DNA from 2 places in the Streptomyces sp. DSM 118878 genome. Region 2 is predicted to be linked to the other one. Evidence: riboswitches for the same ligand, from Rfam matches in the RefSeq annotation. Region 2 holds a riboswitch; the other holds the start of a gene.
The links. Region 2 has a riboswitch for S-adenosylmethionine ahead of ACRAKF_RS11800 (aminotransferase class V-fold PLP-dependent enzyme). Riboswitches for the same ligand answer to the same signal wherever they lie in the genome.

Region 1 (6,345 bases), 2.2 Mb from region 2:
CGTCGGAGACGACCGGCACCTCCTTGGCCACGAGGTTCATCCCGTCACGGATGGGGTTGACCAGCGCCACGTCGGCGAGGCGGTACGCCGCGAGCGACCGCGCGAAGTCGTCCTTGACGTGCAGGACGACGGGCGTCCACCCCTCCGTGCCGAACTCGGAGTTGATCTCCTCGGCGACGCGTGAGACCTCCGCGGTGTAGTCGCGGTAGACGGCGAGGTCCTGCCGCGAGGGGTAGGCGAAGGCGACATGGACGACCCGTTCCAGCCATTCGGGGCGATCCCGGAGCAACTGCCGGTAGGCCCGCAGGCCGCGCACGATGTTCTTGGACAGCTCGGTCCTGTCCACCCGCACGATCGTCCTGCGGCCCTCCCCGACCTGCTCGCGCAGCGCCCGCATCCGCTCCTCGACGTCGTCACGCCGCGACCGCTCCCGCAGGAAGTCCGCGTCGGCGCCGAGGCCGTGCACACCGATGCGCGTGCCCGACGTGCCGCCGAGCAGCCGCACGCAGCACTCCGTGAAGGCGTCGGCCCACCGCCCGGTGAGGAACCCGAGCCGGTCGGCGCCGAGCATGCCCCGGAGCACCTGCTCCGCCACGTCGTCGGGGAGCATCCGGAAGTAGTCGGCGGGCGCCCACGGGGTGTGCGAGAAGTGCCCGATCCGCAGGTCCTCGCGGAGCTCGCGGAGCATGCCGGGGACGAGCGTGAGGTGGTAGTCCTGCACGAGGACCGCCGCCCCGGGCGCCGCCTCCGCGGCGAGCGCCTCGGCGAACGCGCGGTTGTACGTCTCGTACGCCTTCCACTGGGCGCGGAACTCCGGGCCGAAGGACGGTTCGAGCGGCGTCTGGTAGAGCATGTGGTGGACGAACCACAGGACCGAGTTGGCGATGCCGTTGTAGGCCGCCGCGTGCACGCCCTCGCCGGCGCCCGCGTCGATGTCGAGCATCCGCACCCCCGGCTCCGAGACGCCGCGCCGCACGGCCTCCCGGTCGCCCTCGCCGAGCGCCGCGCACACCCACAGGGCGTCCGCCTCGTCACCGATGGCGCTCAGTCCGGAGACGAGTCCGCCGCCGCCGCGTTTGGCGGTGAGCTCCCCGTCCTCTCCCACGGAGTACGAGACGGGGCCGCGGTTGGACGCGACGAGTACCTGCGCTGCTGTCGACGAACGGAGCTCTGGAACCATGTGGCAGAACGTAGCCCGTACCGGAAACGCTCAAACGTATGCCGAGCGGACTCCGCCAGACACCACGGACAAGCCCTTACGCCACACGCCGGTGCGCGTACTCGGAGATACCGGTCATCGGAGGCCGTTCCTCCGTGTCCACCGCGTACGTACGCGGCACGAACCCGTGCTCGCCCCGCTCGAACTGCGTCAGCTCCGGGCGTACGAGGTGTCCGCGCGCGAGCCGCAGCTGCGCCGTGCGGTAGATGGCCGCCGCCATCCGTCCGAGCGCCTGCCCGTCCTGGTGCCGGTGCCTGCGCACCCCCACGTCGACCTGCGCGAGCGCGTCGAGCCCGACGGTGTGCAGCGCGTCGACGAGCAGCCCGAGCTCCACCCCGTATCCGACGGGGAAGGGCAGCCGTTCGAGGAGGGACCGGCGGGCCGCGTACTCGCCGCCGAGCGGCTGGACGAACCCGGCGAGCAGCGGCCAGTGCATGTTCAGGAGCGGGCGCGCCATCAGCTCGGTGACCCGGCCGCCCTGGCCGGTCTCGGCGCCGAGGGGGCGGTCGTACATCGCCTTCACGAAGTGCACGTCGGGCTCGGTCAGCAGCGGGCCCACCGTCCCCGTCACGAAGTCGGCGGAGAACTCCTTCAGGTCGGCGTCGACGAACGCCACGATGTCGCCGTCGGTGACCAGGAGTGAGCGCCACAGCACCTCGCCCTTGCCCGGCACGGCCGGCAGGCGCGGCAGTATCGCGTCCCGGTGGACGACCCTGGCGCCCGCTTTCCGCGCGACCTCGGCGGTGCGGTCGGACGAGCCGGAGTCGATCACCACGAGCTCGTCGACCAGCGGCACCCGCTCCATCAGCTCGCGGCGGATCTCGGCGACGATCGCGCCGACCGTCCGCTCCTCGTCGAGGGCGGGCAGGACGACGCTCACCGTCGCGCCGGACGCGCGTTTGGCCGCGGCCAGCCGGTCCGCCGGACGGTCGGCGACCGACCAGGAACGCCTGCTCAGCCAGCGCTCGGCCTCTTCCAGCACGGTCTGCGTCCTCCCCTATGTGATCCATCTCGCCGTTCGGACGACTATCTCAAGGGTCCGGGGCTTCGGTTACAGTCTTGAACAACGCCGGTGGCCATCGCATGTCGGGGTCACCGCCGCGTTCCGACCAACAACTGAAACCCATAATCGAAAACCGCTCATCCAGAGGGGCAGAGGGAAACGGCCCGTTGAAGCCCCGGCAACCATTCCGCCGACCGCGAGGTCACGGCGGGGAAGGTGCCAATTCCGTCTCGCGGCGAGATGCGTCGCGAGGAAGATGAGGAGAAAGGGCCTCGCCTCCATGGCTGTTCAGACTGTCGCCACCGAAACGACCCCCACCGTCGACCTCGGACCGGCCTCCGGCCTCGTGTGCCGTGAGTGCGGCACCACATTCCCCCTCGGCCCCATTTTCGCCTGCGTCGAGTGTTTCGGCCCTCTTGAGGTCGCGTACGACCTGCCTCTCGGTGACCCGGAGTCACTGCGCGCCCGGATCGAGGCGGGCCCCGCCAACATCTGGCGCTACGCCCCGCTGCTGCCCGTCCCCGCCGACGTGGCCGACAAGCCGAACCTGAACCCGGGCTGGACCAAGCTCGTCAAGGCCGACAACCTCGCCCGTGAGCTCGGCGTCGAGCCGGGCAAGCTGTTCGTCAAGGACGACTCCGGCAACCCGACGCACTCCTTCAAGGACCGCGTCGTCGCGCAGGCCCTCGAAGCCGCGCGCGCCTTCGGCTTCACCACGCTCTCCTGCTCCTCCACCGGCAACCTCGCGGGCGCCGTCGGTGCCGCCGCGGCCCGCGCCGGCTTCCGTTCCTGCGTGTTCATCCCGCACGACCTGGAGCAGGGCAAGGTCGTCATGGCCGCGGTCTACGGCGGCGAGCTCGTCGGCATCGAGGGCAACTACGACGACGTGAACCGCTTCTGCTCCGAGCTCATCGGCGACCCGCTGGGCGAGGGCTGGGGCTTCGTCAACGTCAACCTGCGGCCCTACTACGGCGAGGGCTCCAAGACCCTCGCGTACGAGATCTGCGAGCAGCTCGGCTGGGTTCTGCCCGACCAGCTCGTCATCCCGATCGCCTCCGGATCGCAGCTCACGAAGATCGACAAGGGGCTCAAGGAGCTGATCGCGCTCGGCCTCGTGGCGGACAAGCCGTACAAGATCTTCGGCGCCCAGGCCGAGGGCTGTTCGCCGGTGTCGGCCGCGTTCAAGGCCGGGCACGACGTCGTGCGCCCCCAGAAGCCGAACACCATCGCCAAGTCGCTGGCCATCGGCAACCCCGCCGACGGTCCTTACGTCCTGGACATCGCGCGTCGCACGGGCGGCGCGGTGGAGGACGTGAACGACGAGCAGGTCGTCGAGGCGATCAAGATCCTCGCCCGGACGGAGGGGATCTTCGCGGAGACCGCCGGCGGGGTGACGGTGGGCGTCACCAAGAAGCTCGTCGAGGCGGGGCTCATCGACCCGGCCCTCACCACGGTCGTGCTGAACACGGGGGACGGGCTCAAGACGCTTGACGCCGTCGCCGAGACGTCTCAGGCGACCGCGACGATCCCGCCGAGCCTTGAGGCGTTCCGCGCCGCGGGTCTGGCCGAATAGCCACCGTAGGGCCCGTGGTCCGCTGTCGGCCGCGGGCCGTGGGCCGTGGTCCGTCCCGGTCCGTCCTGGTCCGTCCTCGCGCAGTTCCCCGCGCCCCTGACGGGGCCCGTACCCCTGAGGTGAATCCCATGAGCGTGAACGTCCGTATCCCCACCATTCTCCGCACCTACACCGGCGGAAAGGCCGAGGTCGCCGCCGAGGGGGGCAACCTCGGTGAGGTCATCGCCGACCTGGAGAAGAACCACGCCGGCATCGCCGCGCGCGTCCTGGACGACCAGGGCAAGCTGCGCCGCTTCGTCAACGTGTACGTGAACGACGACGACGTCCGTTTCGAGCAGGGTCTGGAAACGGCCACTCCGGACGGCGCCGGTATCTCGATCATTCCCGCCGTCGCCGGTGGCTGATCTTCTGTCCGAGCAGCCCGCATGAGCTGAATTGCCCCCTCCGGGAGAGAAACGGAGGGGGCAATTCAGCATGGTTGAGCGCGGTACAGTTGGGGAACGCGCTTCGCCGTCGGTGCCGAGTGCATAGACGAAGTCGGCCTGGAGCCGACAAGAAGCAGCCAATGCGCGCTGCCTATATGGGCCTTCTGCGGCATTTGCCCGGCCCGAATTGCCCTGGATTCCGGGGGACTCTCCGTAAATCACCGTTCCGTCATGCCCAGAATTCTCGTCCGATTGACCTGTTGCAGAGGGCAGTTGGGCAGATACATTCAGCGGCGGTCGACGCGTTCCGGCGCACACCCCCAATCAATTGGGGAGTGAGGTCTGACCCGGGTCCGCGAAGTGCGGTCCTGTGCAAGGGCCAGAAATAGGGGAGTTCGGCATGGCTCAGGGCACCGTCAAGTGGTTCAACGCGGAGAAGGGGTACGGCTTCATCGCGGTCGACGGTGGTGCGGATGTTTTCGTCCACTACAGCGCGATCCAGATGGACGGCTACCGCACCCTGGAAGAAGGTCAGCGAGTCGAGTTCGAGATCTCGCAGGGCCAGAAGGGTCCGCAGGCGGACATGGTCAAGCTCGCCGTCTAGCTCGGCGCGAACGGCCACCGACGCAAGCATCGTGAGGGGCTCGTATCCCGATGGGGGTACGGGCCCCTCATGTGCGTCCGGAGTCTGCCCGAGACCGTGAGAGGCGCTTGCACTCGCAGGGGTCGAGTGCTAATCATTGGCTTAGCACTCTCCCAGTGAGAGTGACAGAACTTGGATCGGGTCGGTGAGGTCCGCAGGCCGGGTGGGGCAAGGAACCACGCGGCACGCAGGCCGTCCGTCGCGGGCGCCAGCACGGTCCGTTTGCTTGCTTTTCCACCCCGTCCGGGAGGACCACTTCACATGGCCAAGATCATCGCGTTCGACGAGGAGGCACGGCGCGGCCTCGAGCGCGGCATGAACCAGCTCGCCGACGCCGTCAAGGTGACCCTGGGCCCCAAGGGTCGCAACGTCGTCCTCGAGAAGAAGTGGGGCGCCCCCACGATCACCAACGATGGTGTTTCCATCGCCAAGGAGATCGAGCTCGAGGACCCGTACGAGAAGATCGGCGCCGAGCTGGTCAAGGAGGTCGCGAAGAAGACGGACGACGTCGCCGGTGACGGCACGACGACCGCGACCGTCCTGGCCCAGGCCCTGGTGCGCGAGGGTCTGCGCAACGTGGCCGCCGGTGCCAACCCGATGGCTCTGAAGCGCGGCATCGAGAAGGCCGTCGAGGCCGTCTCGGGCGCTCTCCTCGAGCAGGCCAAGGATGTCGAGACCAAGGAGCAGATCGCTTCGACGGCCTCCATCTCCGCCGCCGACACCCAGATCGGCGAGCTCATCGCCGAGGCGATGGACAAGGTCGGCAAGGAAGGCGTCATCACCGTCGAGGAGTCGCAGACCTTCGGGCTTGAGCTTGAGCTCACCGAGGGCATGCGCTTCGACAAGGGCTACATCTCGGCGTACTTCGCCACCGACATGGAGCGTATGGAGGCGTCGCTCGACGACCCGTACATCCTGATCGTCAACTCGAAGATCTCGAACGTGAAGGACCTCCTTCCGCTCCTCGAGAAGGTCATGCAGTCCGGCAAGCCGCTGCTGATCATCGCCGAGGACGTCGAGGGCGAGGCCCTGTCGACCCTGGTCGTCAACAAGATCCGTGGCACGTTCAAGTCCGTCGCCGTCAAGGCTCCGGGCTTCGGTGACCGCCGCAAGGCCATGCTCGGCGACATCGCCATCCTCACCGGTGGCACCGTCATCTCCGAGGAGGTCGGCCTCAAGCTGGAGAACGCCGGTCTCGACCTGCTCGGCCGTGCCCGCAAGGTCGTCATCACCAAGGACGAGACCACGATCGTCGACGGCTCCGGTGAGAGCGACCAGGTCCAGGGTCGCGTCAACCAGATCCGTGCCGAGATCGAGAACTCGGACAGCGACTACGACCGCGAGAAGCTTCAGGAGCGCCTGGCGAAGCTCGCCGGCGGTGTTGCGGTCATCAAGGCCGGTGCCGCGACCGAGGTCGAGCTCAAGGAGCGCAAGCACCGCATCGAGGACGCCGTTCGCAACGCGAAGGCCGCCGTCGAAGAG
Region 2 (6,345 bases):
GCCTCGGTTCGCTGATCGCGGTCGCCGTGTGGGTCGCAGCTCGGACCGCAAAGGCCAAGAAGTCATGAGTAGCCAAGAGATTCCAGAAGAGAAGAACCTGCCGGCTGAGCAGGACACCGAGCACGGCTCGGTAGCGGTGGCGGACGAGAACCCGTTCGCCGACCCGGGCCTCCCGCCGCACGAGCACCGTGTCCAGGACATCGACGAGCGGGCCGCGAGGCGCTCCGAGCGCGCGATCGCGTTCATGTTCACGCTGTCCATGCTGGCCACCGTGGGCTTCATCGCCTCGTTCGTGGCCATCCCGGCGAACAAGAGCATCTACGTCTGGCCGATCGGGCACATCAGCGGTCTCAACTTCGCCCTGGGTCTGACCCTGGGTGTGGCGCTGTTCTGCATCGGCGCGGGCGCGGTCCACTGGGCCCGCACCCTGATGTCCGACGTGGAGGTCGCCGACGACCGGCACCCCATCGAGGCCGAGCCCGAGGTCAGGGCCAAGGTCATGGCCGACTTCAAGGCCGGTGCCGAGGAGTCGCAGTTCGGACGGCGCAAGCTGATCCGCAACACGATGTTCGGCGCGCTCGCCCTGGTCCCGCTCTCCGGTGTCGTCCTCCTGCGCGACCTCGGTCCGCTGCCCGAGGACAAGCTCCGGCACACCAAGTGGGCCAAGGGCAAGAAGCTCGTCAACATGAACACGCACGAGCCGCTGCGTCCCTCGGACGTGCAGGTCGGTTCGCTGACGTTCGCCATGCCCGAGGGCATGTCGGAGCACGACCACGACTTCCAGGTCCAGATCGCCAAGGCCGCCCTGATGATCGTCCGTATCCAGCCGGAGAACATCAAGGACAAGCGCGAGCTGGAGTGGTCGCACGACGGCGTCGTCGCCTACTCCAAGATCTGCACCCACGTGGGCTGCCCGATCTCCCTGTACGAGCAGCAGACGCACCACGTCCTCTGCCCGTGCCACCAGTCCACCTTCGACCTCTCCGACGGTGCCCGAGTGATCTTCGGCCCCGCTGGTCACGCCCTGCCGCAGCTGCGCATCGGTGTGAACGAGGAGGGCTACCTCGAGGCGCTCGGCGACTTCGACGAGCCCGTCGGTCCTGCCTTCTTCGAGAGGGGCTGACCTCATGAGCAGCGACAACAAGAAGAAGGCACCCGCCGGCGAGCGGGTGGCCGACTGGGCCGACGGCCGTCTTGGGATCTACTCCCTGGCCAAGGCCAACATGCGCAAGATCTTCCCGGACCACTGGTCCTTCATGCTCGGCGAGATCTGCATGTACAGCTTCATCATCATCATCCTCACGGGTGTGTATCTGACGCTGTTCTTCCACCCGTCGATGAACGAGGTGGAGTACACCGGCAGCTACGTCCCGCTGCAGGGACAGCTGATGTCCGAGGCGTTCAACTCGACCATGCACATCTCCTTCGATGTGCGCGGTGGTCTGCTGATCCGGCAGATCCACCACTGGGCGGCGCTGATCTTCCTCGCCGGCATGTTCGTGCACATGATGCGCGTGTTCTTCACGGGCGCCTTCCGCAAGCCGCGTGAGGTCAACTGGCTGTTCGGCTTCCTGCTGTTCGTCCTCGGCATGTTCACCGGTTTCACCGGTTACTCGCTCCCTGACGACCTGCTCTCCGGCACCGGTGTCCGCTTCATGCAGGGCGCGATCCTGTCCGTCCCGGTCGTCGGCACGTACCTGTCGATGTTCCTGTTCGGCGGTGAGTTCCCCGGCGGCGACTTCGTGGCGCGCTTCTACTCGGTGCACATCCTGCTGCTGCCGGGCATCATGCTGGGCCTGATGGTGGCGCACCTGATCCTGGTCTTCTACCACAAGCACACGCAGTTCGCGGGCCCCGGCAAGTCCAACAAGAACGTCGTCGGCATGCCGCTGCTGCCCGTCTACATGGCCAAGGCCGGAGGCTTCTTCTTCCTGGTCTTCGGTGTCATCGCGGTCATCTCGGCGATCGCCTCGATCAACCCGATCTGGGCCATCGGCCCGTACCGTCCGGACCAGGTGTCCACCGGTGCGCAGCCCGACTGGTACATGGGCTTCTCCGAGGGCCTGATCCGTGTCATGCCGGGCTGGGAGATCAACCTCTGGGGTCACACGCTCGTCCTGGGCGTGTTCATCCCGCTGATGATCATCTTCCCGATGGTCCTCGTCGTGATCGCGGTCTACCCGTTCCTGGAGGCCTGGGTCACCGGCGACAAGCGCGAGCACCACATCCTGGACCGCCCGCGCAACGCCCCCACCCGGACCGCGTTCGGCGTCGCCTGGATCACCTGGTACATGGTCATGCTGATCGGTGGTGGAAACGACCTCTGGGCCACGCACTTCCACCTGTCGATCAACGCGATCACCTGGTTCGTGCGCATCGCCTTCTTCGTCGCCCCGGTCATCGCGTTCATCGTCACCAAGCGGATCTGCCTGGGTCTGCAGCGGCGTGACAGGGACAAGGTGCTGCACGGCCGCGAGTCGGGCATCATCAAGCGCCTGCCGCACGGCGAGTTCATCGAGATCCACGAGCCGCTCGGCAAGGACCAGCTCCACACCCTGACCGCGCACGAGCAGTACAAGCCGGTCGAGATCGGCCCGACGGTCGACGAGAACGGTGTCGAGCGCAAGGTCACCGGCGCGCAGAAGCTGCGCGCCAAGCTCTCCAAGGGCTACTACGGGGAGGACAACCAGATCCCCAAGCCCACCGCCGAGGAGTACAAGGAGATCACGAGCGGCCACGGTCACCACTGATCGACTGAAGCTCGACGAGCTGTAGACCACAAGGTCGCCACGGCAGGAGCCCCGTCCATTGCATGGACGGGGCTCTTTGCCGTCCCCAGGGCTGGATAGGGTGGTCCCGCCCCCCTACGTACCGGACGAAAAACCAGGAGCGGCTATGAGCGCTGTGACCCCCGCAGGAGGCACCACCGCGGCGGGCCGTTCCTGGCCCGACGTACTGAACGGACTGCTCGACGGGCGCGACCAGAGCGCCGACGACACGGCCTGGGCCATGGACCGCATCATGCGGGGCGAGGCCACCGACGCGCAGATCGCCGGCTTCGTCGTGGCGCTGCGGGCCAAGGGCGAGACCGTGGAGGAGATCTCCGGCCTCGTCCGCGCGATGTACGAGCACGCCAACGTGATCGAGGTGCCGGGCGAGACGGTCGACATCGTCGGCACGGGCGGCGACGGCGCCAAGACGGTGAACATCTCCACGATGTCGGCGATCGTCATCGCGGGCACCGGCGCGAAGGTCGTCAAGCACGGCAACCGCGCCGCGTCCTCGGCCAGCGGGGCGTCCGACGTCCTGGAGAAGCTGGGCGTCAACCTCCAGCTCACCCCCGAACGGGTCGTCGAGGTCGCGGAGGAGGCGGGGATCACCTTCTGCTTCGCGGTGAAGTTCCACCCGGCGCTGCGACACGCCGGTGCCGCGCGCAGCCAGCTGGGCATCAGGACCGTCTTCAACCTCCTCGGTCCGCTCACCAATCCGGCCAGGGTGCGGGCCCAGGCCGTCGGTGTCGCCGACGCGCGGATGGCGCCCGTGGTCGCCGGGGTCTTCGCCGGGCGCGGGCACTCCTCGCTCGTCTTCCGGGGCGACGACGGTCTCGACGAGCTGACGACGACGTCCACCTCCCGCGTCTGGGTGGTGCGCGACGGAGCCGTCCGCGAGGAGGCCTTCGACCCCCGTGACGTCGGCATCGGCCTGGTGCCCGTCGAGGCGCTGCGCGGCGCCGACGCCTCGTACAACGCGGAGGTCGCCCGGCGGCTGCTCGACGGCGAGAGCGGCCCGGTGCGCGACGCGGTGCTCCTCAACTCCGCGGCGGCCCTGGTGGCCCTCGCGCGGGGCACGGGCAGCCTGGAGGAGCAGATCCGTGCCGCGATGGCGCGGGCGGCGGAGTCGATCGACTCCGGGGCGGCGAAGCGGGCCCTGGAACGGTGGGTGGCCGCCAGCAACCGCTGAAGCGGGCGAGACGTGTGACGCGGGGCGCAGTCCGAATTCTGGACCGCGCCTTGCGCACCGAAGATCGTGTGGCAGGATGCTGCACAGGTCATGAGTGACAGCGACTACGGCCCCGGCCCGCTGTCCGGCAACCCTCCGTCCGTGGCGGGGTGCCCCGGGTGAAGACCAGGTCGTACGCAGCAAGGCGTATGGCAAGCGCGGACCCCTGGACATCGTCGTATGTCACAGCCCTGGGGTCCTGGTCCTCAAGGGAGCAGTCTCGTGAGCAAGCGAATGTGCTAGGGCCTTCCGGCCCCTTTCCACGCACCCTTTTTCTCTTCATCACTGCACCGCCCTGCCTCTGCCGTACGGGCGTCGACGCAGTGAACTCACTTGCCTCTTACGGGAGTTCGCCATGTCTGTCTCCGCCGGTGCCGTCGACGCCTCCGTCTGTGCCCCGCTGCCGGTGCTCGGCAGGGACGTCACCGTGCCGCTCGTCACCGGAGGGGAGGTCACCTACGCCGCGCTGGACTACGCGGCGAGCGCCCCGGCGCTCCAGCGGGTCTGGGACGACGTGGCCGCGTACGCCCCCTACTACGGCAGCGTGCACCGCGGCGCCGGGTACCTCTCCCAGCTCTCCACCGACCTCTTCGAGAACTCCCGGGCCACCGTCGCCGAGTTCCTCGACTGCCGCGAGGGCGACCAGGTCGTCTTCACCCGGTCCACCACCGACTCGCTGAACCTGCTCGCCGCCGCCCTGCCCGCCGACTGCGAGGTCTTCGTCTTCGAGACCGAGCACCACGCCTCGCTCCTGCCGTGGCGGGACGCCCGCGTCACCTACCTCGACGCCCCGCGCACCCCCGACGCGGCCGTGCACACCCTGGAGCGCGCCCTAGCCGACCGCGAACCCTACGGACCCGCCCTGGTCTGCGTGACCGGTGCCTCCAACGTCACCGGCGAGCTGTGGCCGGTCAGGGAACTGGCCGCCGCCGCCCACGCGCACGGGGCCCGGATCGTCCTGGACGCCGCGCAGCTCGCGCCCCACCACCCCGTCTCCGTATGCGAGTTGGACGTCGACTGGGTCGCGTTCTCCGGGCACAAGCTGTACGCGCCCTTCGGCTCCGGCGTCCTCGCGGGCCGCTCCGACTGGCTGCGCGCCGCCGAGCCCTACCTCGCGGGCGGCGGCGCCTCGCGGAAGGTGGCGCGGCGCCCCAAGGAGGCAGGCGGCGGCGTGGACGTGGAGTGGCACGACACCGCCGCCCGCCACGAGGCCGGGTCGCCCAACGTCATCGGCGTCTACTCCATCGCCTCCGCCTGCAAGGCGCTCACCGAGGCGGGCTTCGACGACCTGGTGGCCCGGGAGCGGCACCTGATCGCGAAGGTGCGCGAGGGGCTCGCCGAGGTGCCGGCCGTCCGGGTGCTCTCGCTCTTCGGTGACGACGCGCCGCGCGTGGGCGTCATCTCCTTCGTCGTGGACGGCTGGAACAGCTCGCACTTCGCCGCCGCGCTCTCCGCCGAGTACGGGATCGGCGTAAGGGACGGCCTGTTCTGCGCCCACCCGCTGGTGCGCACCCTGCTCGGCGGCGAGGCCGACGAGCCCGGCGAGTGCGGCGCCCCCGAGGCCGCGCCCGGCGAGAAGTCGCTGAACGCGATCCGCGTGAGCTTCGGCGCGGGCACCCCCGACGAGCACGTCGAGCGTTTCGTACGGGCCGTCAAGGAGCTGGTGGCGGACGGCGCCCGGTGGAACTACCGCACCGAGGACGGCCGTTGCGTGCCGGACACCGGCGTGAGCGCGTGACCCGTCCGGCCGCTCCCCAGGCGTGACCCGAGCATGATCATCCGCAGGGCCCGCTCGGTCGCGTCGGTGAGGAACTCGCCGCCCCTGCCGAGGGCCTCCGTCAGGGAGACCGGGGCCGGCAGGATCGCGCTGTAGGCGTCGACGCCCACCGCCCGCACATGGTGGGCGCCCTGCCCGATCGTGCCCGCGAGCACCAGGACCGGGCGGCCCGAGCGCTTGGCGCGGCGGGCCACCTCGGCCGGGATCTTGCCGCGCGGCGTCTGGTGGTCGAGGGCGCCCTCCGCCGTGACGACCAGGTCGGCGCGGGCCAGGCGGGCGTCCAGGTCGAGCCGGCCGAGCAGCACGTCGAAGCGGGGGAGCAGCCGCGCGCCCAGGGCGGCCAGGCCCGCCCCGAGGCCGCCGGACGCGCCGGTGCCAGGGCCCTCGAAGAGGTCGGTCGTGACGCGGAGGTCACGCGTGAGGACGTGCGCCCAGTGTTCGAGGCCCGCGGCGAGCTGCTCGACCTGGGCGGGCGTCGCGCCCTTCTGGGGGCCGAAGACGCGGGCGACGCCGCGCTCGCCGCAGAGCACGTTGAAGGGGTTGCACGCCACGCGGATGTCGGTGTCCGC

Region 1: linked by a shared signal. The riboswitch ahead of thrC (threonine synthase) and the one ahead of ACRAKF_RS11800 (aminotransferase class V-fold PLP-dependent enzyme) in region 2 are both predicted to bind S-adenosylmethionine.

What each region holds. Positions count from the first base shown of each region.
Region 1 is NZ_CP193622.1:4,901,062-4,907,406, forward strand. Features, by position in the region: gene ACRAKF_RS21895 (alpha,alpha-trehalose-phosphate synthase (UDP-forming)) at 1-1,180, opposite strand, end outside; gene ACRAKF_RS21900 (glucosyl-3-phosphoglycerate synthase) at 1,257-2,201, opposite strand; SAM riboswitch class I at 2,357-2,485, shown strand; gene thrC (threonine synthase) at 2,503-3,795, shown strand; gene ACRAKF_RS21910 (MoaD/ThiS family protein) at 3,924-4,199, shown strand; gene ACRAKF_RS21915 (cold-shock protein) at 4,621-4,824, shown strand; gene groL (chaperonin GroEL) at 5,125-6,345, shown strand, end outside.
Region 2 is NZ_CP193622.1:2,699,521-2,705,865, reverse strand. Features, by position in the region: gene qcrC (cytochrome bc1 complex diheme cytochrome c subunit) at 1-68, shown strand, start outside; gene qcrA (cytochrome bc1 complex Rieske iron-sulfur subunit) at 65-1,123, shown strand; gene qcrB (cytochrome bc1 complex cytochrome b subunit) at 1,128-2,750, shown strand; gene trpD (anthranilate phosphoribosyltransferase) at 2,896-3,960, shown strand; SAM riboswitch class IV at 4,047-4,164, shown strand; gene ACRAKF_RS11800 (aminotransferase class V-fold PLP-dependent enzyme) at 4,355-5,737, shown strand; gene ACRAKF_RS11795 (glycerate kinase family protein) at 5,686-6,345, opposite strand, start outside.